Regions from separate parts of the Variovorax arabinosiphilus genome, predicted to be linked through region 3. Evidence: predicted binding sites of a transcription regulator. Region 3 holds the regulator's gene; each other region holds the start of a gene.
What was found. Region 3 encodes sigma-54, which starts transcription at its own class of promoters, with help from an activator protein. Its sites were predicted from a motif close to TGGCANGNAANCTGCTTT; they were not measured.

Region 1 (7,344 bases), on a different contig from region 3:
GGCCCGATCGGGCGGGCGGCGTCGTCGACCACGTCGCCCGCCTGCATGCGGTCGCGCCACGACGCTTCGGTCACGGCCGGAAAGCGCTCCACGAAAAAGTCGAGCATGGTCGGCCAGGGGCCGGCCGGCAGGCCGACGGTGCTGGGGCCGACGCCGTCACGTGTCGGCAGGGGCGGTGGCGAGGATGGGGTTGGCGGGACGGAGGAGCGACGCACGATGCCCCGAATGTACCGGGCAGGCGCCCCCGGTCACGGCTGGTGGAAGGGCTGGCCGACCGCCGCGGGCATGCGCGCTCCACGCCCCAGCCCGGCCAGGATCGCCAGTGCCGCGAGGTACGGCGTCATCTGGATCACATAGGACGACACCGGCAGGCTGAAGGCCTGCACGCGCAGCGACAGCGCCTCGGCCGCCCCGAAGAGCAGGCAGGCCAGCACACTGCCGCCCGGCATCCAGCGGCCGACGATGATGGCGGCCAGCGCCAGGTAGCCGCGGCCGCTGGTCATGCCGTCGGTGAAGGTGCCGACCTGCTGCAGCGAAAGCACCGCGCCCCCCAGTCCGGCCAGCGCACCGCCGCCGACGATGGCCGCGATGCGCACCCGCGTGGGGTCGGCACCGGCGGCGAAGGCGGCCAGCGGGTTCTCGCCGACGGCGCGCAGCGTGAGGCCGGCGCGGCTGCGAAAGAGGAACAGCGCCAGCGGCACGATCAACGCGAAGGCCAGGTAGGTGAGCGGCGGTTGCCGAAACAGCAACGGGCCGACCCACGGCAGGGCCGACAGGCCCGGCACCGACCACACCTCCAGCAGCGGCACGCGGATCGCTGCACCGCCGTCGCGGCCGCCGGTGATCATCCGCACCAGGAAGCTGGTGAGCCCCAGCGCCAGGATGTTCGCGGCGATGCCTGTGACCATGTGCTCGGTGTGAAAGCGCGTGGTCGCGATGGCCACGACCAGCGCCATCGCCATCCCGGCGAGCGCGCTGGCCGCCAGGCCGACACCCGCATTCGAGGCTGAATGCGTGACCACCACGCCCAGGAAGGCGCCGGCCAGCATCTGCCCTTCGAGGCCGACCGCGAAGGTGCCGCTGCGCTCGCACAGGATGCCGCCGAGCGCGGCGAAGATCAGCGGCGTGGCGATGCGCAGGCTGGCGGCCAGGAAGTCGAGAAGCACGGCGGGTTCCATGGTTCAGGTCCTGTCGCGGCTCGAGCGGCCGATGCCGCACAGCACGAAGATCATCGTCAGGCCCTGGATGACCAGCACCAGGGACGAGGGCACGCCGACCTGCCGCTGCATCGCGAGCGCGCCGGTTTCCAGAAAGCCGAAGAACAGCGCCGACGGCAGTACGTAGAGCGGATTGAGCGCCCCCATCAGCGCGATGGCCACCGCGTTGAAGCCGAAGCCGGCCGAGAAGCCCTCGATCAGCCGGTAGTGCACGCCCAGGCATTCGATGGCGCCCGCCAGGCCGGCCAGCGCGCCGGCCGTGCCCATCAGCCCGAACACCGCCCGGCCATGCGACACGCCGGCATAGCGCGCGGCCGGCAGGCTGGCGCCCACCACCCGCCAGCGAAAGCCCAGCGTGGTGCGCCACAACAGATGGTTCGCGCCGAGGGCCGCGGCCACTGCGATGGCGATGCCCAGGTGCAGGTCGGTCCCCGGCACCAGCTTCGGCAGCCAGGCCGCCGCATCGAAGAGCGGCGACTGCGGAAAGCCCGCGCCTTCCTCGCCCATGCGGCCGTGCAGCAGTTCGGCCACCAGCAGCAGGGCAACGAAGTTCAGCAGCAGCGTGACCAGCACCTCGTGCACGCCGCGCGTCACGCGGATCGTCGCGGCCAGCCCGGCCCAGGCCGCACCGCCAGCGGCGCCGGCGGCCAACGCCAGCGGCAGCAGCAGCCAGGCCGGCAGGCCTGTCGCGAACAGCGCCACGGCCGATGCCGCGGCGCCGCCGAGCGCGAGCTGCCCTTCGGCGCCGATGTTGATGACCCGGCCGCGAAAGCACAGCGCGATGCCGACCGCGCACAGCAGATAGGGCGTCGTCTTGTTCAGCCCCACGACCACGCGGTCCCAGCCGCCGAGCGCACCCGTCAGCAAGTGGTAGTAGGCCGTGAGCGGGTTCTTGCCGGCCAGCAGGATGAGCATGGCCGTGAGCAGGAAGGCCATGCCGACCGAGGCCGCGGCGCGCCACAGGGCGCCTGCACGTCGGGCGGCAACCAGCAGGTCGGGAAGGCACCAGGCGGCGCGGGTGGACGACGCGGGCGTGCTCATGGACTCACCGCCTGCAGCGCCCCGGCCATGGCCAAGCCGATGCGTTCGATATCGGCTTCGGCACGCGGCACCAGGTCGACGACGCGGCCTTCCGACAGCACGCCGACGCGGTCGCCGACGGCCAGCACTTCCTCGAGCTCCGACGAGATGTAGAGCACCGCCGTGCCCTGGTCGCGCAGGCGGCGCAGGCGGTCGATCACGAACTGGGTGGCGCCGGGATCGAGCCCCCAGGTCGGCTGGAAGGCGATGACGACCTCGGGCTGCCGACCCAGTTCCCGCGCCAGCGCCACCTTCTGCTGGTTGCCGCCGGACAGCGTTCGCGCGGGGGCGTCGGGCGAAGCGGCGCGCACGTCGAAGTCGCGCATGCGTTCGATCGAGAGCCGCCGCGCCGCGCCGCGCTGGATGCGGCCCAGGCGCGAGTAGGGCGCCCGGCCCACGTCGCGCAGCATCAGGTTCTCCTCGATCGACATGCCCTGGACCAGGCTGGTGCCGGCGCGGTCGGCCGGGATGTAGGCGATGCCGGCGGCCAGGCGCTGCGCCGCGTCGCCACGCGTGATGTCGACCTCGTCCATCAGGATCCGACCGCGCGTCGGCCGCGCGAGGCCGGCGAGCGCGTCGGCCAGTTCACCCTGGCCGTTGCCGTCGATGCCGGCCAGCGCGAGGATCTCGCCGGCTCGCAGGTCGAAGCTGGCGTCTTTCAGGCGTTCGACGCCGCTCGCATCGCGCGCCGCCAGCGCGCGCACTTGCAGGCGCAGGCGGCCGGCCGCGGTCGCTGCGGCCGGCGGTGCGGCGGCCACGGCGGATGTCTCGCGGCCGACCATCAGCCGCGCCAGCGACGCCCGCGTGGCGCCGGCCACCGCGGCGGCGCCGGCCACCTGGCCATCGCGCAGCACCACCACCTGGTCCGCCACCGCCAGCACCTCGCCGAGCTTGTGGGTGATGAAGATCACCGCATGGCCCTCGGTGCGGAAGCGCCGCAGGAAGTCGAGCAGCCGCGCGATCTCCGGTGGCGACAGGATGGACGTGGGCTCGTCGAGGATCAGCAGGTGCGCGCCGCGCAGGATGGCCTTGAGGATCTCGACCCGCTGCTTCTCGCCGAGCGCGAGCTGCTCGACCCGCGCGTCGGGGTCGATCTCCAGCCCGTAGCGCGCCGCCGCGTCGCGCACCTGTGCCGCCACGCCGCGGCGGTCGAGCCAGGGGCCGGCGGCGCCGCTCCAGCCGAGCATCAGGTTCTCGGCCACCGTCATGGCCTCCACCAGCGTGAAGTGCTGGTGGATCATGGCGATGCCCGCCTGCAGCGCGGCCTTCGGGCGGCCGGTGTCGAGTTCGCGGCCGTCGTAGACGATGCCGCCCTCGTCGGGTCGCACCATGCCGAAGAGCACCTTCATCAGCGTGCTCTTGCCCGAGCCGTTCTCGCCCAGCAGGCCCACGATCTGCGCGGGCATCACCGTCAGGTCGACGCTGCGATTGGCCCGCACCGTGCCGTACGACTTGGAGATGCCGCGCATCTCCAGCAGCGCGCCGCTCACAGGCCGCCGCGTGCGTCTTCCTTGACGACGTTGACCTTCAGGGCCCCGCTGGCGAACTGCTTCTTCAGGCCGTCGATCTCGGCGATGACCTCCTTCGGCACGGCCGGGCCATAGGCCGCGTCCTTGCTGTACATCAGCTCGGCACCCGGGCTCTTGGCCTCGTAGCCGTAGGTGATCAGGGTGGGCTTGAGCGTGCCGGCACGCGCCTCGGCAGCGGCCGCCACGTACATGTCGTCCCACTTCTCGATGATGGCGGTCAGCACGTTGTGTGGCGCGGCTTCCACGTTGCCGAACGAGCGGCCGCTGGTGAACACGTTCTTCTCCTTGGCCGCCTGGATGATCCCGCTCTGGGCCGCGTTGAGCTTGCCGAAGACGAAGTCGGCACCGCCTGCGATGAGCGCCAGCGCGGCCTCCTTGGCCATGGCCGCGTCTTCCATGTCCTTGATGTAGATCACGCGCACCTCGGCGGTGGGCTTGACGCTTTTCACGCCCTGGCGGAAGCCGCCCACCTGTTGCACCACGTTCGGCAGGCCTTCGAGGCCGTTGACCGAGCCGATCTTGCCGGTCTTGGACATGCGCGCGGCCAGCACGCCCATGAGGTAGCCGACCTGGGCGTTGTCGTAGTCGACCGAGGTCACGTTCTTGCCCGCACCGGCGCCGCCCGAGCCCACGACGAAGGTGGTCTTCTCGAACTCGGGGCCGATGCGCTGTGCGGCCGAGAGAAAGCGACCCGAATGGCCGATGACGGGGTTGAAGCCGCGGCGTGCGTAGTCCTTCATCGTCTCGATGTGGTCGGCCGGCTGCACGTTCTCGGAGAAGGCGGTCTCGGTGCCCGCCGCCTTCATCTTGGCGATCGCGGCATAGCCGCTGGCGTTCCAGCTCTGGTCGTTGATCGAGCCGGGCAGGAGCAGGGCGACCTTGCCCTGCGCCGAGGCGTTCGGCAGGGCGGCGAGGCTCGCCACGGCCAGAAGCAGCAGGGTGGCGGCGCGTGCGGCGCGTGCGAAAGGGCGGATGGCAGCGGTGGGGGACATCGAGGACTCCGTGAGATGGGGTGCCAGGCTTGCGCAACATCCAGGCCAGCAGCGGCGCTCCAGGGCGCTCGTGACGGCGACGTCGGCACACCTTGCGCGTTCGGCGCGTGCATTCAGTTTTCACGCAATTCGAAGCGCCCCGGTGCCCATCCGGCACCGCGTCGCGCGCACGGCCGAAGCGGTGCATGGTGCCAACGGCGCCCCAAAAAAGACAGTGAGCTCCGGTCAGGCTTGGTGCATGGCGACGAGCTCGCCGCGCAGGTGTTCGGCGAAACGCGCCGATGCCACGGGCAGCACCCGGTCACGCAGCGTCATCAGCACCAGCCGGCTGGCCGGCAGGCTGCGCTCCTCGATCGGGACCGCGCGCAGGCGCGGGTCGCCGGCGGCGCCCAGCGCGATTTGGAAACTGACGCCGCCGGACTGACAGGCGAAGCTGCGCATCATCTCGAAGGAGTTGCAGACCAGCGCCGCGAGGGGCTGTTCCGACGCGTTTTCCAGCAGGTCGTCGATCACCCCACGCCCCGACAGGCTCCCGTCGGGCAGCGCGACGGGGTACTTCAGGCAGTCCTTGAGCCGTACGCTGGCGTGGCCGGCCAGCGGATGGTCGGCCGCGACCACCGCACAGGTGCGCTGCCGCGCCTGCGCGAGGATGCGCACGCCGCGGCCGGGCGGCGGGTTGAACACCAGCGCCAAATCGACCTCGAAGTCGAGCAGCGCCTGCACGGCGCGTTCGCGGTCGAGCACCTTGACGGCAAAGCTGACGCCCGGATGTTCCGCCTGGAAGTCGACCAGGGTGCGGGGCAGAAAGGCGGGCGCGAGCGCCTGGCTGACGGCCATCGACACGTCGCCGCGCCGCAGTCCCCGCAGCGACTCGATCTCGGAACGCACGTGGTCCAGGTCGGCGGCCCGCCGGCGCGCATAGCCCACGAACAGTTCCCCGGCCGCCGTCAGGCGCACCCCGCTGGGCAGGCGCTCGAAGATCGGCGTGTCCAGTTCGCGTTCGAGTTCCTTGATGCGCCGGTTGACCGCGGAGGCGGCCACGTGGAGCGCTTCTGCCGCACTGCGGATGGACCCGCAGCGCGCCACGGCGTCCACGTAGTCGAGGTAGCGGAGATGCTGCATCCCCCTGCGTTGCAATAGCGATGCCCGGCACCGGGCCGCCTTCGGAACAGGCCATTGCCTGACGCCGCAATGCGCCTTTGCGGGGTGTACCGCTGGGCCATGCGCTCTAGACTGAATGTACGGACCACTGCGACGGGGCGCGCGCGATGAAGCAATCCGCTTTGCGCACAACGGGTTTCGGAGCGGTCACCTTATGGACGACGGCGCACAGTGCATGGGCACATCATTCGTGGATTGGCAGGATCTGACGCAGGCCTACCTGGCTGGCATGGAGGCCTTGCGCCGCGGAGAGCCGGGCGCCACAGAGGCGTTGCGGCGGCTCGCCATCGAACTCGAACACTGCGATGGCGCCGTCGAGCAACACCTCGCCTGAGCGGGGCCGCCGATACGACGCGGGGAGGGCGGTCCGGACCGCCATGGATCGCCCCGCGATCCTGTCAGGCCAGGAGCCCTTTCGGAAAGGGTTGCCCCTGGCTCTGCGCAAAGTTCTTGAGCTCTGCATACATGGCCAGCATGCGCGCCCGCGCTGCCGCGTCGCCCCGCTGCACGGCCACCACGGCAGCCGCGTATTGGTCCGTCAACTCATACCAACGCGCCGCATCTTGAGACGCCACCGTCGAACCAGTGAACATTCCTATCCTCCGTGGAAATTCGCGCCGTCTGTTTGCCGCGCGAACTTAAGTGTTCCCTCTTAAAGCGGAATGTACAACATTCTTTCTAAGTTGTTGTGACAGATCGGTATTTTGGTGCGCCGAGCAGGGAATGCCACGTCGGCGGTCGGCCAGGGCTGTGACCGCAGCGCCAGCCACGGCGCCCCGGAAGCGAACTTTCACCGGACTTGCCTCGCACCGAGGCGGCGATTAATCTGAGGTCGGTTTCTCCGGGTGGGGTATCAAGGACCAACCCTTCGGGCCCGCCTCGCGCGGGCCTTCTTTTGCGCGCTGCTCGGCACACGCGACGGAATTCACCTCGGCGACAGAGGGTTTGTCCGGACGCCTTCGACCCTTGTTGGGCCGCAGCCTCTTGTTCATAATTATCCGTAATTACCTGAAATTACGGGGCCGACGGCCTGCCTTCCCGCCCTCCAGGGTCCGACCGGAACCACCATGCGCCTCGTCCCGAATTCGCTGCACGACCAGGTGGCCGCCACCTTGCGGGAAGAGATCTTCGCGGGGTCGCTCACGCCCGGCAGTTTCCTCGACGAGACGGCGCTGTGCGAGCGGCTCGAGATCTCCCGCACGCCGCTGCGTGAGGCGCTCAAGGTGCTCACGGCCGAAGGGCTGCTGCGCCACGAGCCGCGCCGGGGGTGTTTCGTGGCCGAGGTCACGCAGCGCGATCTGGACGAGATCTTTCCCGTCATCGCGCTGCTCGAAGGGCGTTGCGCCTGGGAAGCCGCCCGCAACG
Region 2 (7,344 bases), on a different contig from region 3:
GATGATGCGGTTGCCCAGGCCCGAGTCGGCGCCGATGAACATCTCCGCGACGATCACGATCACCAGCGCCATCGAGACCGCCGAGCGCAGTCCGACGAAGCTCGGTTGCAGGCTTTCCCAGACCAGCACGTCGCGGAAGGTCTGCCAGCGCGTCGCCCCCATCACCTTGGCCGCCATCACCCGCTGCTTGCGCGCGTTGATCACGCCGTAGGCGCTGTTGAACACCACGATCAGCAGCGCGCCGAAAGCGGCGATCGCGATCTTGTTGACGTCCGAGGTGCCGAAGATCATCAGGAAGAGCGGGATCAGTGCCGACGAGGGCGTCGAGCGGAAGAAGTCGATCAGGAACTCGACGCTGCGGTACGCCTTCTCGTTGCTGCCCAGCAGCACGCCCAGCGGCACGCCGACGACGGCCGCGATCAGGAAGGCCTGCAGCGTTCGCCACACGGTCACCGCGAAGTCGGCGAGCAGCGGCCCGCCGGCCAGACCGGTGATCAGCGTGGACACCGTGTCGGCAGGCGCCGGCAGCAGGATCGGCTTGATGAAGCCGAGTCGCACGACGAGGTCCCAGAGGATGAAGAGCACGACCGGCCCGATGAAGGGCAGCAGCTTTTCCCAGACCGGCGGCTTGGGCACGGCGCTGGCGGTGCCGGCCGGCGGCGCCCAGGGCTTGGCGCCTGCGGTCGGCGCGATGCTGGTGTCGGCCATGGCTCAGGCCTTGTAGAGCAGGCCGTCCACCAGGACCTTCTTCTCGAAGATGCCCTTCTCGGTGAACAGGTCGTAGAACTTCTGGAAGTAGGCGACGTCGCTCGGCTTGAACTCGTTGTAGAGCATGTACGACGCAAGGGGCACCTCGGCGGTCAGCGCGCCTTCGATGGCGGTGTAGCCCTTCATGTATTGCCGTGCCTCGTCGGGCTTGGTCCGCACCAGCTCGACGCCGCGCGCGTAGGCCGCGATGAACTTCTTCGTCGCCTCGGGGTTCTTCTTGATGAACTCGGTCGTGAGGCTGGCGGCGCCGCCATGCCATGGGGCCATCGGATCGCCCAGGATGTACTTGGCGACAACGCCGGCCTCGATCACCCGCGTCGTCCCGTTCATGCGGCCGACCGTGCCGGTCGGCTCGAGCGTGTAGCAGGCGTCGACCTGGCCGGCGACCAGCGCGGCGACGTGCTGGCCGATGGGCAGTTCGCTCACCGTGGCGCCGGTGGCGCCGGCACGTTCGAGCATGGTCTTGCACAGCGTCACGTTCTGGATGCCGGGGCCCGAGGCGACCTTCTTGCCCTTCAGGTCGGCCGTCGTCTTGATCGGGCTGTCCTTGGCGGTGATGAACTCGTCGAGCACGAACTTCGCGTTGCTCGGGTTGGTGCAGAAGATCTTGAACAGGCCGGGCTGCGCGATCTCGCCGATGGCCAGGTTGGCCGAGCCGGTGCCGTTCGAACTGCCGTCGGAGCGGCCCGAGAGCATCGCCTCCATCACCTGCTGCGCGCCGGCGAACTTCAGCGGCTCAACGTCGAGGCCGGCCTCCTTGAAGTAGCCCTTGTCGACGGCGGCGAAGAAAGGCAGGCCCGCGGCCACCGGCCAGAAACCGATGCGGATCTTGGGCGTGGCCTGGGCCAGCACCAGCGATGGTGCCGCGAGCGCGGCGAGGCCGGCGGCACCGGCCTGGAGGACATGGCGGCGCGATGGCTTGAGCGCTGCGGTTGACGTGTGCTGAGATCCCATGGGTCCGACTCCTGCGTGATGGTGGAAGCGAAAGAAAGAGGTAGTTGCTGCGCTCAGGCGAGCGCGGCCTGGCGGGAGGCGATGTACGAGCGCCAGCCGCCGTGGTGCGTGATGTCCTCGGCACCGTCGAGCGCGATCGACTCGCAGACGAAGCCCTGCACGCTGCTGCCGTCGTCCAGCGTGAGCGTGCCGATGCCCAACGGCGCGGGAATGAGCGCGACGAAGGAGCCGTAGGCCGTCGCGGGCATCTCCCACACCTCGACGATGAGCGAGGCGCCACCTGTGGGCACGCGCACCATGCCGGGCTTCGGCGGCACCGTGCCGGGCAAGGCGTAGAGGCGGTACTGCGGGGCGGTGAGCATCTCGCGCAGCAGCGTCGCGCCGCGCTCGGTGAGCTGGCCGTTGAGGGGCATGCCCGACAGGTGCGCGCCGACCACGGCCACCTTCACGGTGGCGGCGGGCTTCACCAGCGGCAGGGCGGCGGGTGCCGGCATCGGTGCGCCGGTCGCGCCGAGCGTGAGGCCGGTGGCGTGATGAAGCCGCTGACCCAGTTCGGCCAGCTGGAAGTCGCTGGCGCACGGGCCGATCAGCGTCAGGCCGAAGGGCAGGCCGTCGCTGCGCAGGCAGGTCGGCACCGAGAGCGCCGCGTAGTCGAGCAGGTTGACGAAGTTGGTGTACGCGCCGAGATGCTGGTTCAGCGCGACCGGATCGGCCCGCATCGCCTCGATGGTGTAGTGCGTGGGCGCGGTCGGCACCACCAGGATGTCGATGTTCTGCCACATCGGTGCGGCCTGCTGCGCGAGCGCGCGCAGCCGGGTCTGGGCATCGACGAAGTCGGCGGCGCTGTACTGGCGCCCGCGCGCCAGGATGCTGCGCACCGGCTCGATCACCTCGTCCTCGTGCGCATCGAAGAACGGGCGCACCGCCGCGTAGCGTTCGGCCACCAGCGCACTCTCGTAGAGCAACGCCGCGGCCTCGGCCAGCGGGGCGTAGTCGATCGGCACGCGCGTGGCGCCCAGCGCTTCGAGCTGCGCGAGCGAGCGCTCGAAGGCGGCGGCCGATTCGGCATCGCCGAAGAATTCGAGCGTCGAGGGCACGCCGATGCGCAGGCGCGGCGGCAGCGGCGCGGTGATCGGCGTGAGCGCGCGCGAGTACGGGTCGTGGGCGTCATGCCCCATCGCGACGCTCAGCACGCGCGCCGCCAGCTCGACGGTGCGCGCGAAGATCGACACGCAGTCGACGCTCTGCGCCGCCGGCACCACGCCGCGGGTGCTGATCAATCCTTTGGTCGGCTTGAGGCCCACGATGTTGTTGAGCCCCGCCGGCACGCGGCCGGAGCCCGCCGTGTCCGTGCCGAGCGAGAAGTCGACCTCGCCGGTCGCCACCACGCGCGCCGAGCCGGAGCTGGAGCCGCCCGACACATAGCGCGCGTCGAAGCTGTTGGGGACCGCGCCGTACGGCGAGCGCGTGCCGTTCAGGCCGCAGGCGAACTGGTCGAGGTTGGTCTTGCCGACCAGCACCGCACCGGCGTCGAGCAGGCGCTGCACCACTTGAGCGTGGTTCGCCGCCTCGCGAGCGAAGGCCGGGCAGGCCGCGGTGGTCGGCAGGCCCGCCACGTCGATGTTGTCCTTGACCGCGAAGCGCAGCCCGGCCAGCGGGCCAGCGGCCGCGGCGCCAGAGGCGGCGATCGGTGGGTCGATCCGCGTGATCCAGGCAGCGGCGCCGGGGTCGGCGGTTTGCCCGTCATCGGTCGGCTGCGAAATCCTTGCATGCACCATCATCAAGCATCCTGTCTTGTGTACATGTTGAGATGCAAGTGGCGTGCCAACGCCTGCCGGGGCTCAGCAAGCCCCGGCAGCCTGGATTCGGTGCGTCAGGAAAAGATGGGGCGCGGGCTCAACCGCGCTTCGCCGCCCGGTACAGGCCGTCGACCTTGCCGATGTTGGCTTCGAGGATGCGGATGCGGTCGGTGCCGCTGGGGTGGGTCGAGAGGAAGCTCAGGCCGCCCTGGTTCTTCGAAGCGGCGGCCATCTTCTTCCAGAGCGATACCGAGGCGCGCGGGTCGTAGCCGGCCCGCGCCGCGAGTTCGAGGCCGACCAGGTCGGCGTCGGTCTCGTCGCCGCGGCTGAACTTGAGCGACAGCAACTGCGTGCCGGCGCGCGCCGCCATGTCGCCCATCTGCCCCAGGCCGAGCAGCTGTGCCGTGATCGACAGCGCCGCGCCGGTGCCGGCGCTCTTGGCCAGGCGCGCGCGGGCGTGCTCGCGCAAGGCATGCGCCATCTCGTGGCCCATCACCATCGCGACCTCGTCGTCGCTGAGCTTGAGCTGGTCGAGGATGCCCGTGTAGAAGGCGATCTTGCCGCCCGGCAGGCAGAAGGCGTTGATCTGCGAGCTGCCGATCAGGTTGACCTGCCACTTCCACTGCGCCGCGCGTGCGTTCCAGGGCTCGACGAAGGGGATGAGCCGCGCGGAAATGGTGCGCAGCCGCTGCAGCTGCGGGTGGCCGTCGGGCGCGAGCGCGCCCTTGGCCTTCGCCTGCTGCAGCAACTGGTCGTACTGCTGCACGCCGGCCTGCTCGATGGTGTCGGCCGGCACCAGGTTGCGCGCGACCGAGGCCTTGCCCACCTCGACCTGCGCCAGCGCGGGCGTCACCGCAGCGGCACCCGCCAACGCCAGGAACGCCCGGCGCGCTGGCCAGGGACCGATGGAAAGCTCGCAGCGTGAACACATGCGGGAATAATAAGCAGCCACCCCGATTGCCCCTTCAATGTCCCCACCCTCGGCCGCCGAAGCCACCTCCGCCCCCTCGCCTACTGCGCCGCTGTCCTGGCGCGATGCGCTCAAGGTGTACCTCGAACCCGCGACGCTGCGCATGCTGGCCCTGGGCTTCTCGGCCGGCCTGCCGCTGCTGCTGGTGCTGGGCACGCTCAGCTTCCGGCTGCGCGAGGCCGGCGTGGCGCGCAGCGACATCGGCTACCTGAGCTGGGTCGGCCTGGTGTACGCCTTCAAATGGGCCTGGGCGCCACTGGTCGACCGGCTGCCCATCCCGCTGCTTACCGGGCGCATGGGCCGCCGCCGCAGCTGGCTGCTGCTGGCGCAGGCGCTGGTGATCGGCGGGCTGGTCGGCATGGCGCTGGCCGACCCGCGCGGCGGCCTGGCGCCGCTGGTGTGGTGTGCGCTGCTGGTGGCCTTCGGCTCGGCCACGCAGGACATCGCGCTGGACGCCTTCCGCATCGAATCGGCCGAGACGCGCAAGCAGGCCGCACTGGCCGCCGCCTACCAGACGGGCTACCGCCTGGCGATGATCTGGGCCGGCGCCGGCGTGCTGTCGATCGCCGCGTGGACCGAGATCACCGGCGCCAGCGGCTACCAGAACGCCGGCTGGAAGGCCGCCTACCTGGTGATGGCCGCCTCGATGGCGGTCGGCGTCATCACGGTGCTGCTGTCGTCCGAACCCGCCCAGCGGGTGATGCCCCGGGCACGCAATGCGGCCGAGTGGCTCAAGAACGTGCTGGTCGAGCCCTTTGCCGACTTCGTCCGCCGCTACAAGTGGCAAGCGGTGCTGATCCTGTCGCTGATCGCCATCTACCGCATCAGCGACGTGGTGATGGGCATCATGGCCAACCCCTTCTACGTCGACATGGGCTTCAGCAAGGAAGAGGTCGCGGCGGTCAGCAAGGTGTTCGGCGTGGTGATGACGCTGGTCGGCGCCTTCGTGGGCGGCATCCTGTCGATGCGCCTGGGCGTGATGCGGGTGCTCATGCTCGGCGCGGTGCTCAGCGCCGCGAGCAACCTGCTCTTCGCCTGGCTGGCCACCCAGGGCCACGACATGACGATGCTGGTGCTGGTGGTGTCGGCCGACAACCTGGCCGGCGGCATCGCGTCGGCCGCCTTCATCGCCTACCTGTCGAGCCTGACGAACATCAGCTACTCGGCCACGCAGTACGCGCTGTTCAGTTCGCTGATGCTGCTGCTGCCCAAGTTCCTGGCGGGCTATTCGGGCGTGTTCGTCGACGCCTACGGCTACGTCCCCTTCTTCGTGGGCACGGCGCTGCTGGGCCTGCCGGTGCTGGTGCTGGTGGCACTGGCGGCACGCGGGCAGCGCTAAGACCCTGCGATGGCGGGATGCCGGCCGACGCGGCGACCTGCGGCCGGCTGCTAGTCTGTGGCATCGTTCGCGCTTCGCCACTTATTTTTCCACCACCGTGCCGTCCCGCATCCCCCCTCTCCAGATCAGCGCCTACACCGCGACTTCGGCCGTCGGCGTGGGCAAGGCGTCGCTGCTCGACGCCCTCGAAACCTCACGCAGCGGCCTGCGGGCCAATGACTTCGGCGAGGTGCCCGCCAGCGGCGCGCGCCTGACGACGTGGATCGGCCGCGTGGCGGGGGTGGAAGACGTGCGCCTGCCCGACACCCTGGCCGCCTGGGACTGCCGCAACAACCGACTGGCCTGGATGGGCCTGCAGGCCGACGGCTTCATGGACGCCGTGGCGGCGGCGCGCGCCAAATACGGCCCGTCGCGCATCGCGGTGATCCTCGGCACGTCGACGTCGAGCATCGGCGAGACCGAGGACGCCTACACGAAGCTCACCGCCGAGGGCGCCTTCCCGCCCGGGCAGGACCGCCCGCTGGTGCACACGCCGCACTCCCTGGGCATGTTCGTGCAGGCCGTGCTGGGCTTGGAGGGGCCGTCGGAAACGATCTCGACCGCCTGCTCGTCGAGCGGCAAGGTCTTCGCGTCGGCCGAACGGCTGATCCGCCTGGGCCTGATCGACGCGGCCGTGGTCGGCGGCGTCGACACGCTCTGCGGCAGCGTGCTGTACGGCTTCAATTCGCTGGAGCTGGTGTCGCCCCGGCCGTGCAAGCCCTTCGACGCCACGCGCGACGGCATCAGCCTGGGCGAGGCGGCCGGCTTTGCGCTCGTGGAACGCGCCGCGGCCACCCAGGCCGACGGCCTGTACTTGCTGGGCTATGGCGAGGCGAGCGACGCGCACCACATGTCGACGCCGCACCCGCAGGGCCTGGGCGCCGAGCGCGCGCTCGACGACGCGCTGGCCCGCGCCGGCCTCACGACCGATGCGGTCGACTACATCAACATGCACGGCACGGCCAGCATGAAGAACGACGAGGTCGAGGGCGCGCTGGTCACCCGGCGCTTCCCCGAAAGCACGCACGCCAGCTCGACCAAGGGCTTCACCGGCCACACGCTGGGTGCCGCCGGCATCGTCGAGGCGGCCATCAGCCTGCTGTCGCTGGAGACCGGCCTGATGCCGGGCACCGTGAACACCACGCAGCTCGACACCGACTGCGGCCCGCAGATCAAGCTCGAACCCGCGCGCGGCGACGTGAAGGTGGCGCTGTCCAATTCCTTCGGCTTCGGCGGCAACAACTGCGCGCTGGTCTTCGGCAAGGGGGTGCAGGCATGAACGCGACCGTGAAGACCCCGACCCTCTACATCGAAGGCCCGGCCTTCTGGGCGCCGACGCTGCCCGGCTGGGACATCGCCCGCGCTGCCTTCACTGGCACCGGCGCGCCGGTCGACCCGCCGGCCAAGCGGCCGTCGCCGCAGGTGCTGGCCCCGGCCGAGCGCCGCCGCGCGCCCGACACCGTGGCGCTGGCGCT
Region 3 (7,344 bases):
CCTGGGCGACAAGGTGCTGGTCGAGTTCGTCTCGGCCAACCCGACCGGCCCGTTGCACGTGGGCCATGGCCGCCAGGCGGCGCTCGGCGACGCCATCTGCAACCTGCTGGCCGCCCAGGGCGCGGACGTCTACCGCGAGTTCTATTACAACGACGCCGGCGTGCAGATCCAGACGCTGGCCAACAGCACGCAACTGCGCCTGCAGGGCTTCAAGCCGGGCGACGCCGAATGGCCGAGCGGCGAGAAGGCTGCGGCGTACAACGGCGACTACATCGCCGACATCGCCGAAGACTTCAAGGCGAAGAAGACCGTCAGCGCCGACGACCGCGAATACACCGCCAGCGGCGACGTGGACGACATCGACTCGATCCGCCAGTTCGCCGTGGCCTACCTGCGCCGCGAGCAGGACCTGGACCTGAAGGCCTTCCAGGTGAAGTTCGACAACTACTACCTGGAGTCGAGCCTGTACACCAGCGGCCGCGTGGCCGCCACGGTGCAGAAACTGGTCGACGCCGGCAAGACCTACGAGCAGGACGGCGCGCTGTGGCTCAAGTCGACCGACTACGGCGACGACAAGGACCGCGTCATGCGCAAGCAAGACGGCACGTACACCTACTTCGTGCCCGACGTGGCGTACCACATCGCCAAGTGGGAGCGCGGCTTCCACCGGGTGGTGAACATCCAGGGCACCGACCACCACGGCACCATCGCCCGTGTGCGCGCCGGGCTGCAGGCGGCTGGCGTCGGCATCCCGGCCGGCTACCCCGACTACGTGCTCCACACCATGGTGCGGGTGGTCAAGGGTGGCGAGGAGGTGAAGATCAGCAAGCGCGCTGGCAGCTACGTCACGCTGCGCGACCTGATCGAATGGACCAGCACCGACGCGGTCCGCTTCTTCCTGCTCAGCCGTAAACCCGACACCGAATACACCTTCGACGTCGACCTGGCGGTCACGAAGAACAACGACAACCCGGTCTACTACGTGCAGTACGCGCATGCGCGTATCTGCTCGGTGCTCACGGCCTGGGGGGGCGACGAAGCCGCGCTGAAGGCGGTCGACCTGTCGGCGCTCGAGAGCCCGGCCGCGCAGGCGCTGATGCTGATGCTGGCGAAATTCCCCGAGATGCTCACCGCCGCGGCCAAGGATTTCGCGCCGCACGACGTGACCTTCTACCTGCGCGAACTGGCCGCCAGCTACCACAGCTACTACGACGCCGAGCGCATCCTGGTCGACGACGAAAAGGTCAAGTTGGCCCGGCTGGCACTGGTCGCCGCCACCGCGCAGGTGCTGCACAATGGCCTGGCGATTCTCGGCGTGAGCGCGCCGCGCAAGATGTGATGACCTCTCTTCCCTCACCATGAAAACAAGACAACGCGGCAACACGGTCATCGGCCTGATCATCGGCATCGTCCTGGGCCTGGGCGTGGCGCTCGGCATCGCGGTCTACGTCACCAAGGTGCCGATCCCGTTCATGACCAAGACCCAGCGCGGCGGGGCCGAACAGGACGAGGCCGAGGCCCGCAAGAACAAGGACTGGAACCCCAACGCCCCGCTCGCCGGCAAGCCCTCGGCGCGCACCCCGCCCGAACAGCCCGCCTCGGTCGGTCCGCTGAACCCGGCCGCGCCCGCCACCGGCCCGGTGCCGGCCGTCGTCGCGCCCGACGCGCGCAGTGCCGCTGTTCCGGCCCGCACCCGCCCCGAGGTCAACGCGCCGGCGGCGTCGTCCGACCCGCTGGGCGACCTGGCCCGCGCGCGCGCCGGCATCACCGCGCCGGCCACCACCACGGCGGCGGCCGACGGCACCGACCCCTTCGTGTACTTCGTGCAGGCCGGGGCCTTCCGCAGCACCGAGGACGCCGAGGCGCAGCGCGCCAAGCTCTCGCTGATGGGCGTCGAGGCGCGCGTCACCGAGCGCGAGCAGGCCGGCCGCACCGTCTACCGGGTGCGCGCGGGCCCCTTCAACAAGAAGGACGACGCCGACCGCTTGAAGTCGCGGCTCGACAGCGGCGGCCTCGAATCCAACCTCGTCCGCGTCCAGCGCTGAGCGCAACACAGGGCGTGACCGAACCGGCGTCCTCGGGCGCCCATCCCTGGCTGCGGGAACTCCGCAGCCGCTGCCCGGCTCTGTCAGCCGCACAGGAGAACCTTTGATGACCATGAACCGCCGTGACTTTTCGCTGACCGCCGCTGCCTCCATCGGGCTGCTCCCCCTCGCCGCCACCGGCGTGCACGCCCAGGCCCGCCCGCCGAAGGCCGGCACCGACTACATCGTGCTGGGCAAGCGCGCCCCGGTCGACACGCCCGCCGGCAAGGTCGAAGTGGTCGAGTTCTTCTCGTACAACTGCCCGCACTGCGCCGCCTTCGAGCCGCGCCTGGAGCCATGGGTCAAGACGCTGCCGGCCGACGTGGTGTTCAAGCGCATCCCGGTGCCCTTCGTGGGCAACGACACCGAAGTCAAGCAGCGGCTCTACTACACGCTCGAGGCCATGGGCAAGGTCGACGCCTTCCAGATGAAGCTGTTCCAGGCCATCCACCAGCAGCGCCAGCCGCTGTTCGGCGACGCCGCGATCCTGGCCTGGGCCGAGAAGCAGCCCGACCTGGATGGCAAGAAGTTCGCCGACCTGTTCAAGTCCTTCTCGGTGGCTGGCAAGGCCAAGCGCGCCACCCAGCTGACCAGCGACTACCAGGTGGCCGGCGTGCCGGCGCTGGGCGTGGCCGGGCGTTGGTATGTGGACGGCGACACGGCCGGTTCGCTCGACCGGGCCCTCGAGGTGGTCGGCCTGCTGGTCGCCGAAGCCCGCAAGGGCTGAGAACGTGTGAATGAACCTGCTGCGCACCCCGATCTCGCATCTGCGGTCCTCACCGCACGGGAGTGCGGCTCCGGTCCTCAATGCAACCTCGGGGCGCTCGCGACGGTTCCTCCACGCGTTCTAAGGCCCGCGGCCGTTCGACACGGCCGCTTCACAAATGTCAAAAGCCCGCCTTGGCGGGCTTTTTCGTCCGGGCGACCGGATGCACTGATCCGGCGCATACAATCGTCGAGCAAGTTTCGTGCCTTTATGACACTTCGACCCCACACTCCCCTTTCCTCCCTCCTGCGCGCCGGCTTCGCCGCGCTGCTGCTCGCCGTCGCCACCGTTCCGGCGCTGGCCGAAAAGGCCGACCGCACCAAGCCCATGAACATCGAGGCCGATGCCATGCGCTACGACGACCTGAAGCAGACCAGCGTGTTCACCGGCAACGTGGTGGTGACCAAGGGCACCATCATCATCCGCGGGGCGCGGATCGACGTGCGCCAGGACCCGGAGGGCTACCAGTACGGCGTGGTCACCGCGGCGCCCGGCAAGCTGGCTTACTACAAGCAGAAGCGCGACTCCGGCGTCGACGAGTGGACCGAAGGCGAGTCGGAGGTCATCGAATACGACAGCCGCGCCGACAACGTCAAGTTCATCCGCCGCGCCATCATGCGGCGGCTGATCGGCGCCAAGGTCAACGACGAAACCACCGGCGCGCTGATCGTCTACGACCAGAGCAACGACACCTTCACCGTGAACGGCGCGCCGCTGCCCCCGGGCGCCAGCGTGGATGCCGGCAACCAGGGCAGCCGCGTGCGCGCCATCCTGACGCCGAAGGCGGCCGGCGCCGAAGCGGCGCAGCCGGGCGCACCCGCCGCGCCGGCATCGGCACCCGGCCGGGGCCTGCGTCCGAGCACCACGCTCGGCGGAGAAGCGCGCCCGTGAACGACAGCGTGGACATCGCGAAACAGGCCGCGCCGGCCGGCGCCGTCGAAGGCAGCCGGCTCCAGGTGCGCGGGCTGCAGAAGCGCTACGGCAGCCGGCAGGTCGTCAAGAACGTCTCGCTCGACGTGCAGAAGGGCGAAGTCGTCGGTCTGCTCGGGCCCAATGGCGCGGGCAAGACGACCTCGTTCTACATGATCGTGGGCCTGGTGCGGGCCGATGCGGGCGAGATCAGCATCGACGGCGAGCCGATCGCGCACATGCCGATCCACCGCCGCGCCCGCATGGGCCTGAGCTACCTGCCGCAGGAGGCCTCGATCTTTCGCAAGCTCAGCGTGCAGGAGAACGTGCGCGCGGTGCTTGAGCTCCAGCGCGAGCCCGACGCCCACGGCCGGCTCGTGCCGCTGTCGAAAAAGCGCACCGACGATCGCCTGAACGAGCTGCTGTCGGACTTGCGCGTCGAGCATCTGCGCGATTCGCCGGCGCTGGCGCTGTCGGGCGGAGAGCGTCGCCGCGTCGAGATCGCCCGCGCCCTGGCCACACAGCCGCGCTTCATCCTGCTGGACGAGCCCTTCGCCGGCATCGACCCGATCGCCGTGATCGAGATCCAGCGCATCGTCAGCTTCCTCAAGAGCCGCGGCATCGGCGTGCTCATCACCGACCACAACGTGCGCGAGACGCTGGGCATCTGCGACCACGCTTTCATCATCAGCGACGGGCAAGTGCTGGCACAAGGCACGCCTTCGGAGATCGTCGACAACGCCGAGGTACGCCGCGTGTACCTGGGCGAACACTTCCGCATGTAAGGGGAGGACGGAACTCTCCATGAAGCAGGGCCTTTCGCTGCGCGTTTCGCAGCATCTCGCGCTCACGCCCCAGCTGCAGCAGTCGATCCGGCTGCTGCAGCTGTCCACGCTCGAACTGAGCCAGGAAGTGGAGCAGATGCTCGACGAGAACCCGTTTCTCGAGCGCACCGCCGAAGAGGCCGCCCGTGAGGAGTTCGGCGTCGACGCCGCCGATGCCCCGCCGCCGCGCGACGACGACTTCTCGCCCGGCCCCGCCGCCAGCAACGACAGCACCACCAGCACGACCGAGGCCGAAGCACCGGTGGTCGATGCGACCGAAGCCACGCCCGACTGGGAAGGCGACGGCACCGTCGACATGGCGCCCGACGACAGCGAATGGGGCGGCGACGCCCCCCCGCGCGCCAGCAACCTGGGCGACGACGAACGCGCCGACGCCACCGAGCTGGCGCGCAGCCAGGAATCGCTGCAGTCCCATCTGCACCGCCAGGCCCTGAGCCTGCGCCTGAACGAGAGCGACCAGGCCGCGTTGCGCTTCCTCATCGAGTCGCTCAACGAAGACGGTTACCTCGAGGATTCGTTGCCCGCCCTGGCCTCGGGCCTGGCGGGCGACGACAACGACGAGTTCGACGGGCTGGTGCACCACTTCCAGGTGGCGCTCGGCCTGCTGCAGAGCCTGGAGCCGGTCGGCGTGGGTGCGCGCGACCTCGGCGAATGCCTGGCCATCCAGCTGCGCGCGCTGGCCCGGCCCGACGAGACGCCGGAAGCGACGCAGGTGCGCAAGACCGCCATCGCGATCTGCAAGCAGCCGATGGAGCTGCTCGCGCGGCGCGACTTCAAGCGCCTGGCCACGCTCACCCGCAGCAACGAGGACGAGGTGCGCTCGTCGCTGCAGCTGATCGCGACGCTCGAGCCCAAGCCGGGCCGGCGCTTCGTCGACGTGGAACGCAACGTGGTGATCCCCGACGTGATCGTCACGCGCATCGGCACCGGCACCAATGTGAAGTTCCGCGTGATGCTCAACCCCGACGTGATGCCGCGCCTGCGGGTGCACGACATCTACGCCGGCGCGCTCAAGCAGCACAAGGGCGAAGGCAGCCAGGCGCTGTCGCAGCGGCTGCAGGAGGCGCGCTGGTTCATCAAAAACATCCAGCAGCGCTTCGACACCATCCTGCGCGTCTCCAACGCCATCGTCGACCGGCAGAAGAGCTTCTTCGTGCACGGTGAACTGGCCATGCGGCCGCTGGTGCTGCGCGAGATCGCCGACGAGCTCGGGCTGCACGAATCCACCATCAGCCGCGTGACCACGGCCAAGTACATGGCCACGCCCTACGGCACGGTCGAACTCAAGTACTTCTTCGGCTCGGCGCTGGGCACCGAGACCGGCGGCAATGCATCGAGCACCGCGGTGCGCGCGCTCATCAAGCAGTTCGTCGGCTCCGAGAGCATCAAGAAGCCGCTGTCGGACAGCCAGATCTCCGAGATGTTGAAGGAGCAGGGCATCGAATGCGCCCGCCGCACTGTGGCCAAGTACCGCGAGGCGCTGCGCATCGCGCCGGCCAATCTGCGCAAGGCGCTGTAAGTCCGTCCCATGAACCAGCTCCATCTCTTCCTGCCTTGCGCCGCCGGCGTCGAGGACTTTCTCGCGCAAGAGGTGCACGGCCTCACCGGCCTGGCCGGCGACGACCTCATGGCCTCGCGCGGCGGCGTCTTCGTGCGCGGCTCGTGGCGTGACGCCATGAAGCTCAACCTGCACAGCCGGCTCGCGCAGCGCGTGCTGATCGAGCTGGCGCACGCGCCGTACCGCAGCGAGAACGACCTCTATGCCATCGCCAGCGGCATCGCGTGGGAGATCTGGTTCACGCCGAAGCAGACCTTCAAGATCGAGACCACGGCGCAGCACAGCCCGCTGCAGAGCCTGAACTTCGCCACCCTGCGCATCAAGGACGCCATCGCCGACCGCTTCCGCGCCAAGGCCGGCGGCGTGCGGCCGAGCATCGAGACGCAGTGGCCCGACGTGCGCGTGTTCGCGCACCTGACCACCGACACCTGCACGCTCTACATCGACACCTCGGGCGAGCCGCTCTTCAAGCGCGGCTGGCGCCAGGACACCGGCGACGCGCCGTTGAAGGAAACGCTGGCCGCGGCCATGCTGGCCGCCAGCGGCTGGTGGAACCCGGAAACCGGCGCCGTGTCGGAGGCGCCGCTGTACGACCCTTGCTGCGGCAGCGGCACCATCGCCATCGAGGCGGCGCAGATCGGCCTGGGCATCCCGGCCGGTGCGCTGCGGCGCTTCGGCTTCGAGAAGCTGCTGCCCTTCCAGCCGCACGTCTGGGAGGCGATCCAGAACGAGGCCGCCGATGCGCCGGCCAGGACTGCGCCGGCCATCTTCGGCAGCGACGTGTCGCACCGCATGGTCGACTTCGCCGATCGCAACGCCGAGCGGGCCGGCGTTGCCGCGGCTGTGCAGTTCCGCGGCGGCGATGCGCTGCAGCGGATGCCGCCGGCCGAGGCCGGCGTGATCGTGCTGAACCCGCCGTACGGCGAGCGGATCGAGGTCGGCGGCGTGGCGCGCGCCGGCGCCCGCGAGCAGGCCGCGACCGAAGATGGCGGCGAATTCTTCACCCAGTTGGCCAGCCACTGGAAGAAGAGCTATGCCGGCTGGACCGCCTGGGTGCTCACGCCCGACCTGCAGCTGCCCAAGCGCATGCGCCTGAAGGAGTCGCGCCGGGTGCCGATGTGGAACGGCCCGATCGAATGCCGGCTGTTTCGCTTCGACATGGTGGCCGGCTCGGCCCGCACG
Region 4 (7,344 bases), on a different contig from region 3:
ACACGTCGGTGCGACCAGCCGCCAGGAGGCTCTGCGCCTCCAGCTCGAGCCCGCTTTCCCAGGCCGATGCGGCACCGCCTTCGGCGATCGCCGCAGGGGCCGTGGCGGCCACGGGTGCGGACACGGGCATGGCGGACGATTCGATGTCGGCAACGGCGGAGAGGACCGGCATCACTGCCGGTGCATGCGCCACCGCCGACGGCGCGTCGCCGGGCGGAGGAACGGCCATCACCTCGGGCGGCAGGTCCTTGGCCTCGATCAGTTGCGCCGGCGCCATCACCGTGAGCCAGTGGCAGATGTTCTCCAGCTGACGGACGTTGCCCGGGAAGGAAAAGGTGGCGAGCTGCGTGAGCGCGGCGTCGGAAATCCGCTTGGGCTCGACGCCCAGTTGCTTGGCGCTCTGCTGCAGGAAATGGCGCGTGAGTGCGGGCACGTCTTCGCCACGCTCGCGCAACGCCGGCAGGCGCAGCCGGATCACGTTGAGACGGTGGAACAAGTCCTCGCGGAAGCCGCCGACCTTGACGCGCTGCTCCAGGTCCTGGTGGGTGGCGGCGATCACGCGCACGTTCGCCTTGACCGAGTTGTGGCCGCCCACGCGGTAGAAATGGCCGTCGCTCAGCACGCGCAGGAGACGCGTCTGCAGGTCGAAGGGCATGTCGCCGATTTCGTCGAGGAACAGCGTGCCGCCCTCGGCCTGTTCGAAGCGGCCGCGGCGCATGGTCTGGGCGCCGGTGAAGGCGCCGCGCTCGTGGCCGAAGAGTTCGCTCTCCAGCAGGTCTTTGGGGATCGCTGCGGTGTTGATCGCCACAAAGGGGCCGTTGGCGCGCGGCGAATGCTTGTGCAGCGCGCGCGCGACCAGTTCCTTGCCCGACCCCGATTCGCCGGTGATCAGCACCGTGACGTTGCTCTGCGAGAGCCGGCCGATGGCACGGAACACGTCCTGCATCGCCGGGGCCTGGCCGAGCATTTCGGGGGCGGCCTGCATGCGTTCTTCGGCCACTTCCTCGCGCTGGCTTTCGTCCACGGCACGGCGGATGAGCTCGACGGCACGCGGCAGGTCAAAGGGCTTGGGCAGGTATTCGAAGGCGCCGCCCTGGAAGGCCGACACAGCGCTGTCCAGGTCGGAGAAGGCCGTCATGATGATGACCGGCAGGCCAGGGTGCTTGGCCTTGATCTTGTCGAGCAGGTCGAGGCCCGAACCGCCCGGCATGCGGATGTCGCTGACCAGCACCTGTGGGCCTTGCTGGTCGTCGTCGGCAGCGACTTCCAGCGCCGCCAGGACTTCGCGCGTGTTGGTGAAGCTGCGCGTCGGCAGGTCTTCACGCAGCAGCGCCTTTTCCAGCACGAAGCGGATGGATTGGTCGTCGTCTACTATCCAGATCGGCTTCATGCAGCTCCTTGTCGCCTTGCTGCTAAGGCAGCGGTATCAGTATCTTGAAATCGGTCCGGCCGGGCACGCTGTCGCACTCGATCACGCCGTGGTGCTGCTGTACGAAGGTTTGCGCCAGCGTCAACCCCAGGCCGGTTCCGCCATCCCGGCCCGACACGAGCGGGTAGAAGATGCGGTCCTTGATGGTGTCGGGCACGCCCGGTCCGTTGTCGATGACATGCAATTCCAGTGCCAGTCGGTACCACTGCTTGTTGAAGATCACCTGACGGGCGATGCGTGTCTTAAAAGTGATGCGCGCATCGCCCGCGGCGCGGCGCTCAGCCAGGGCCTGCGCGGCGTTGTGCGCGATGTTGAGCGTGGCCTGGATCAGCTGCTCGCGGTCGCCGCGGAACTCGGGGATCGACGGGTCGAAGTCGCGGTCGATGTGCAGGTCGCGCGGGAACTCCGCAAGGATCACCGAGCGCACCCGCTCGCAGACCTCGTGGATGTTCACGTCGCCCACCACGTGCGGGCGGCGGTGCGGCGCCAGCAGACGGTCGACCAGCGTCTGCAGCCGGTCGGCCTCGTGGATGATGACCTGGGTGTATTCGATCAGGTCGCGCGACTCGACCTCCATCTGCAGCAACTGCGCCGCGCCACGGATGCCGCCCAGCGGGTTCTTGATCTCGTGCGCGAGGTTGCGGATGAGTTCTTTGTTGGCCTGCGCCTGGTCGAGGAGGCGTTCTTCACGGTCTTGCCGCACCTGCTGCTCCAGCGGCGACAACTCGACGATCAGTTCACCCACCTTGTCGCTCTGCGCCAGCGTCACCTGCACCGGCATCAGGTCGTGGTTGACGCGCCGGAGCATCGCCTCGTAGCGCAGCGTGGCGAAGTCGTTGCTGCGCGCGCCGTCGATGGCCGTGCGCAGGACGTGCGGCTCGTGGAAACAGGCGCCGAACTGCGAGCCCTCGAGCGTGCGGCGCGAGGTGCCGAGCGCGTCCTCGAGCGCGGCGTTGGCGAACAGCACCGCCCCGTCGGACTTGACCACCGCGATGAGCGTGGCGAGCAGGTCGAAGGGCTGGAAGCGCTTGGGGGATGAGGTTGTCTTGCCGAAGGCCATGTCAGGGTGTCGTCGAAGGCGGCAGGCGACCGAGCTCGCGGCGGATGCCGGCGATGTCGCTTTCGTTGCGGGCGATTTCCGCCTTCATTTCACTCACGCGGTCCAGGTACTTCTGGTAGTTGCGCGCTTCGCCGCCCTGCTTCTCGGGCTCGCCGTTGTTGTAGTCCTTCAGCAGCTCGGCCTGGCGGGCTTCGGCCTTCCGGAGTTCGGCCTGCAGCACCGAGCGCGCCTCGCCGTCGCGCGCGCGCTGGTCGGCGCCCTCGACGCGCGGGCTGCCGGCCGGGGCACGTGCGGCGCTGCCGCCCGCGCCGCTGCCACCACCCCCTGGACGCGGCGTCTGGACGACCGTGACGTTGCCCCGTTCCATCACCTTGCAGCCGCGCTTCTGCGCGTCGGCCGCATTGTTGGTGTATTCGTTGCCGCAGCGCCAGACGCGCTCCTGCGCCTGTACCGACAGCACGGTCAACGGGGCGATGAGCAACAAGACGAGTGAGGAGGTCTTCATGGTCCTGGGAGGAGATGTACGCAGACAGCGGATTCTCATGCAATTCGAGCGGCGTTCCGGCGCGCCGTTCCCCACCAAAGAAAAAGGACGGCCGGAGCCGTCCTTTTCGCGCATTGTGTCGAAGGCCCGAAGGCCTCCGATCACAGCGAGTAGTACATGTCGAATTCGACCGGGTGCGTCGCCATGCGGAAGCGCGTGACTTCCTGCATCTTGAGGTCGATGTACGCGTCGATGTACGCGTCGGTGAACACGCCGCCCTTGGTCAGGAACGCACGGTCCTTGTCGAGGTATTCCAGGGCCTGGTCGAGGCTGTGGCACACGGTCGGGATCAGCGCGTCTTCTTCCGGCGGCAGGTGGTAGAGGTCCTTCGTCGCGGCTTCGCCCGGATCGATCTTGTTCTCGACGCCGTCGAGGCCGGCCATCAGCAGCGCAGCGAAACCGAGGTACGGGTTCATCAGCGGATCGGGGAAGCGCGCTTCGACGCGGCGGCCCTTGGGGTTGGCCACGAACGGAATGCGGATCGAGGCCGAGCGGTTCTTGGCCGAGTAGGCCAGCTTCACCGGGGCTTCGAAGCCAGGCACCAGGCGCTTGTAGCTGTTGGTGCCGGGGTTCGTGATGGCGTTCAGGGCACGGGCGTGCTTGATGATGCCGCCGATGTAATGCAGCGCGAATTCCGACAGGCCGGCGTAGCCGTCACCGGCGAACAGGTTCTTGCCGTCCTTCCAGACCGACTGGTGCACGTGCATGCCGGAGCCGTTGTCGCCGACGATGGGCTTGGGCATGAAGGTGGCGGTCTTGCCGTAGGCGTGGGCCACGTTGTGGATCACGTACTTCTGCAGCTGGACCCAGTCGGCGCGCTGGATCAGCGTGCTGAACTTGGTGCCCAGTTCCATCTGGCCGGCGTTGGCCACTTCGTGGTGATGCACTTCGACCGGGATGCCCAGGGCTTCGAGCACCAGGCACATTTCCGAACGCATGTCCTGGAAGCTGTCGACCGGGGGCACCGGGAAGTAGCCGCCCTTGACGGCCGGACGGTGGCCCGTGTTGCCGTGCTCGTATTCCTTGTCGGTGTTCCACGAGGCTTCTTCGGAGTCGATCTTGACGAAGCAGCCCGACATGTCGTTCTTCCAGCGCACGCCGTCGAACACGAAGAATTCGGGTTCCGGTCCGAAGTAGGCGGTGTCGCCCAGGCCGGAAGCCTTCATGTACGCCTCGGCGCGCTTGGCCAGCGAACGCGGATCGCGCTCGTAGGCCTTGCCGTCGGCCGGGTCGATCACGTCGCAGGTCAGGATCAGCGTCGTCTCTTCGAAGAAGGGGTCGATGTTGGCGGTGTTCGGGTCGGGCATGAGTTGCATGTCCGAGGCTTCGATGCCCTTCCAGCCGGCGATGGAAGAACCGTCGAAGGCGTGACCGTCGGTGAACTTGCCTTCGTCGAAAGCAGACACCGGCACGGTCACGTGCTGTTCTTTACCGCGGGTGTCGGTGAAGCGGAAGTCGACGAACTTGACCTCGTTTTCCTTGACGAGCTTCAGTACATCGGCGACGGTCTTTGCCATCAGTTTCTCCTGGTTGGATGAGTGGTTGGAAATACAACGGTGAGGGAATGCAGTTTCTGTGCCATTGGCAGGCCCGGGACCGAGGGCCCCATCATCCTGCCAAATCCCCAAAAAAAGGCGGAAACAATCTATTTTGGTGCGCGACAGATCAACGCACCAATTCGGGTCCCAGGCGCGCATTGAAGGTGTGCAACCCGGCGATCAGCTGCGCATAGGCGGCGTCCAGGAGGGCCGGCGCCCCCTTGACGCCGAGTTCGATATGGCGCCCATATTCGGGGTGATCCACGCTGGGAAGGCTGAACACCTTGACGCCGGCGTGCGTCGCCTCGATGGCTTCCATCAACGGGGTGAGGGTCGCCTCCATGGCACCGAAAACGATCACCGACTTCTCGCTTGACTGCCCCTGGCTGAACAGCTCGGCATAGCGGCTGTCGAGCACGGATTCGATCATCGGCCAAGCCATCACCGGGAAGCCCGGCACGAAGTGCACATGGTCGACGCTGAAGCCGGGGATCTTGTTGTAGGGGTTGCGGATGATCTCGGCGCCCTCGGGGAACACGCCCATGTTGAGCCGGTGCACGTTGTCGGGGCGATCGGGCTCGTAGGCCACGCCCTGCTCGCGCGCCGTGTCCTGCATGCGCTCCCGGATGAGCACTTCGGCCTCCGGATGCAGCACCAGCGATCGTCGCAGCGCCTTGGCTGCGCATTGCCGCGTGTGGTCGTCGGGCGTGGCGCCGATGCCGCCGGTCGAGAACACGATGTCGCCCGAGGCGAAGGCCCGCGTCAATGCCGCCGTGATGCGCGTCGGCACGTCGCCCACGTACTCGGCCCAGCCCAGCTGCAGGCCGCGCGCCGCGAGCAGTTCGATGACTTTGGGCATGTGCTTGTCGAGGCGCTTGCCGGACAGGATTTCGTCGCCAACGACGATCAGGCCGAATGCACGGGTCATGGGGACTCCGGGGAAGAAATGACGAGGGGCGCCGGCGCCTCCGCGCGCTGCAGGCGCAGTTGCCCGAGCGCGTCGAGGCAATAGTGCGCGAACCAGAGCGCCGAGAAGGCGAAGACCAGCGTGTAGATCCAGATGGCCAGCGGCACCAGCACGAAGAAGGCCGCCGCGAACAGCAGGCCCGAGGCCCAGACGATGCTCGGGGCCGCGCCCAGGTAGCCGCACAGCACGCCGATGGCCAGCAGGGGCAGGCGGTGCTGGCGCAGCACGGCGGCGCGCTCTTCGGCATCGGCATGCTCGGCCAGCGCATCGAAACTCATCACGCGGTAGGTGAGCCAGCCCCAGATCAGCGGCGGCAACACCAGCACCAACGGGGGAATCAGCCAGAGCGGCATCGATGCCACGATGGCGACCAGCGCCAGCAAGGTGAGTCCGAGCGATCGCAGTACGCTGCCGGCGAAAGAGGCGCCCTTCTTCTTCGCGAGCGCGGGAAAGCGTCGCTCGGCGACGAGTTGCGTCAGCGCGGGCGACATCAGCCCGGCGACGACGATCAAGGACACCAGCACGATCACCGGCGTCGCGGCGAACACCACCACCAGCGGCGCGAGCAACGCCGGCACGTCGCTGGAGAACAGGCCGCCGATCCAGGACCAGAAGCTCGCCAGCAGCGGCCACGCATCGAGCGCCTGGCGCATCCAGGCCACGCTCGGCGCCCAGTAGAAGTAGCCGAAGCCCGCCGCCAGCACGACGATCACGAGCAGCGGCAGCAGCGACAGCACGATCACCCGGGGACGCATGCAGTAGGCGGCGGCTCGCCAGAAGGAATCGAGAAGAAGGCGCATGGGGTGCCGAGGATAACGCCGCGCCGTGAACGTCCCGCGAAGCGGGCGGACGAAGACCTCAGCCCCGCCCGACCATCCGGCACAGCCCGCGCCATTGCTGCGACCAGAAGCCGCGCCCGTAGTCGCGCACGCGGCCCTGCGCGTCGGGTTCCACCTGGTCGCGGATGCCGGTGGGGTCGTAGCGCGGCTCGAAATTCACCGTCCGGAAAAGCATGTCCCACCACGGCAGCAGCACGCCGAAGTTGTGTCCCCCCAGAGTCGACGGTCCGGCGGACTCGTGCCCGATGCCGATCGCATGGTGGACCCGATGGAAGCGCGGGCTGACCCACAGCCGCTCGCCGAGGGCGCCGAAGCCGGCGCGCAGGTTCGCATGCTGCAGGCTTTCGCTGAGCTGTGTGAACGCGACGATGGCGATGAACTGCCCCGGCGCAACGCCGATGAGCTGCGCAACGACGACGATGATCGTGTCGTGGATGACGTCGTCGAGCAGGTGGTTGCGGTTGTCGCTCCACATCGTCATCTGGCGCTGCGAATGGTGCAGCGAATGCAGCCCCCACCACCACGTGAAGCGGTGCTGCCCGCGGTGGATCAGGTACTCGACGAAATCGAGCACCACCAGGTAAATGGCGAACGCGATCCAGGGCACGTCGGTCACGCCCGGCCACAGCTCGTCCAGATGCAGCGTGCCCCAGCCGGCGCCGCGCAGCAGGCCCAGCCCGTCGTCGAACAGCGGCTGCAGCAGGAAGAACATGCCCAGGCGGAAGAGGCCGAGCCGGTGGATCAGCGTGTAGAGCACGTCGGTGCGGATCGCGCGCCGGTCGACCACCGGTTCGGCCGGCCGCCAGCGCTGCAGCGGGCCGATCACCGCCAGCAGCACCGCGATCTGGATCAGCCCGACCAGCAGCCAACCGGTGGCGTCGAAGGCGTCTTCGACGTAACCGCCCAGGCCGATGCCGTAGACCAGCGGCTGCACGACGGCCTCGAACAGCCACTGCTGGCAGTTCGC

Region 1: a site for sigma-54 is predicted at 4,929-4,946, ahead of QTH86_RS05590 (BMP family protein). Genes of this name have one in related genera too.
Region 2: a site for sigma-54 is predicted at 3,532-3,549, ahead of atzF (allophanate hydrolase). Genes of this name have one in related genera too.
Region 4: a site for sigma-54 is predicted at 4,597-4,614, ahead of glnA (type I glutamate--ammonia ligase). Genes of this name have one in related genera too.

What each region holds. Positions count from the first base shown of each region.
Region 1 is NZ_JASZYB010000001.1:1,151,462-1,158,805, reverse strand. It holds gene QTH86_RS05610 (pseudouridine synthase) at 1-107, opposite strand, end outside; gene QTH86_RS05605 (ABC transporter permease) at 249-1,178, opposite strand; gene QTH86_RS05600 (ABC transporter permease) at 1,182-2,258, opposite strand; gene QTH86_RS05595 (ABC transporter ATP-binding protein) at 2,255-3,787, opposite strand; gene QTH86_RS05590 (BMP family protein) at 3,784-4,818, opposite strand; gene QTH86_RS05585 (LysR family transcriptional regulator) at 5,044-5,940, opposite strand; gene QTH86_RS05580 (hypothetical protein) at 6,134-6,313, shown strand; gene QTH86_RS05575 (hypothetical protein) at 6,378-6,572, opposite strand; gene QTH86_RS05570 (GntR family transcriptional regulator) at 7,047-7,344, shown strand, end outside.
Region 2 is NZ_JASZYB010000002.1:427,450-434,793, forward strand. It holds gene QTH86_RS15950 (ABC transporter permease) at 1-708, opposite strand, end outside; gene QTH86_RS15955 (ABC transporter substrate-binding protein) at 712-1,722, opposite strand; gene atzF (allophanate hydrolase) at 1,776-3,503, opposite strand; gene QTH86_RS15965 (M48 family metallopeptidase) at 3,619-4,452, opposite strand; gene QTH86_RS15970 (AmpG family muropeptide MFS transporter) at 4,490-5,830, shown strand; gene QTH86_RS15975 (beta-ketoacyl-[acyl-carrier-protein] synthase family protein) at 5,928-7,148, shown strand; gene QTH86_RS15980 (beta-ketoacyl synthase chain length factor) at 7,157-7,344, shown strand, end outside.
Region 3 is NZ_JASZYB010000003.1:263,960-271,303, forward strand. It holds gene argS (arginine--tRNA ligase) at 1-1,339, shown strand, start outside; gene QTH86_RS19720 (SPOR domain-containing protein) at 1,359-2,045, shown strand; gene QTH86_RS19725 (thiol:disulfide interchange protein DsbA/DsbL) at 2,158-2,811, shown strand; gene lptA (lipopolysaccharide transport periplasmic protein LptA) at 3,061-3,741, shown strand; gene lptB (LPS export ABC transporter ATP-binding protein) at 3,738-4,544, shown strand; gene QTH86_RS19740 (RNA polymerase factor sigma-54) at 4,564-6,123, shown strand; gene QTH86_RS19745 (THUMP domain-containing class I SAM-dependent RNA methyltransferase) at 6,133-7,344, shown strand, end outside.
Region 4 is NZ_JASZYB010000004.1:252,965-260,308, forward strand. It holds gene ntrC (nitrogen regulation protein NR(I)) at 1-1,390, opposite strand, end outside; gene glnL (nitrogen regulation protein NR(II)) at 1,413-2,489, opposite strand; gene QTH86_RS23900 (hypothetical protein) at 2,491-2,994, opposite strand; gene glnA (type I glutamate--ammonia ligase) at 3,135-4,550, opposite strand; gene QTH86_RS23910 (competence/damage-inducible protein A) at 4,699-5,499, opposite strand; gene QTH86_RS23915 (EI24 domain-containing protein) at 5,496-6,338, opposite strand; gene QTH86_RS23920 (sterol desaturase family protein) at 6,397-7,344, opposite strand, start outside.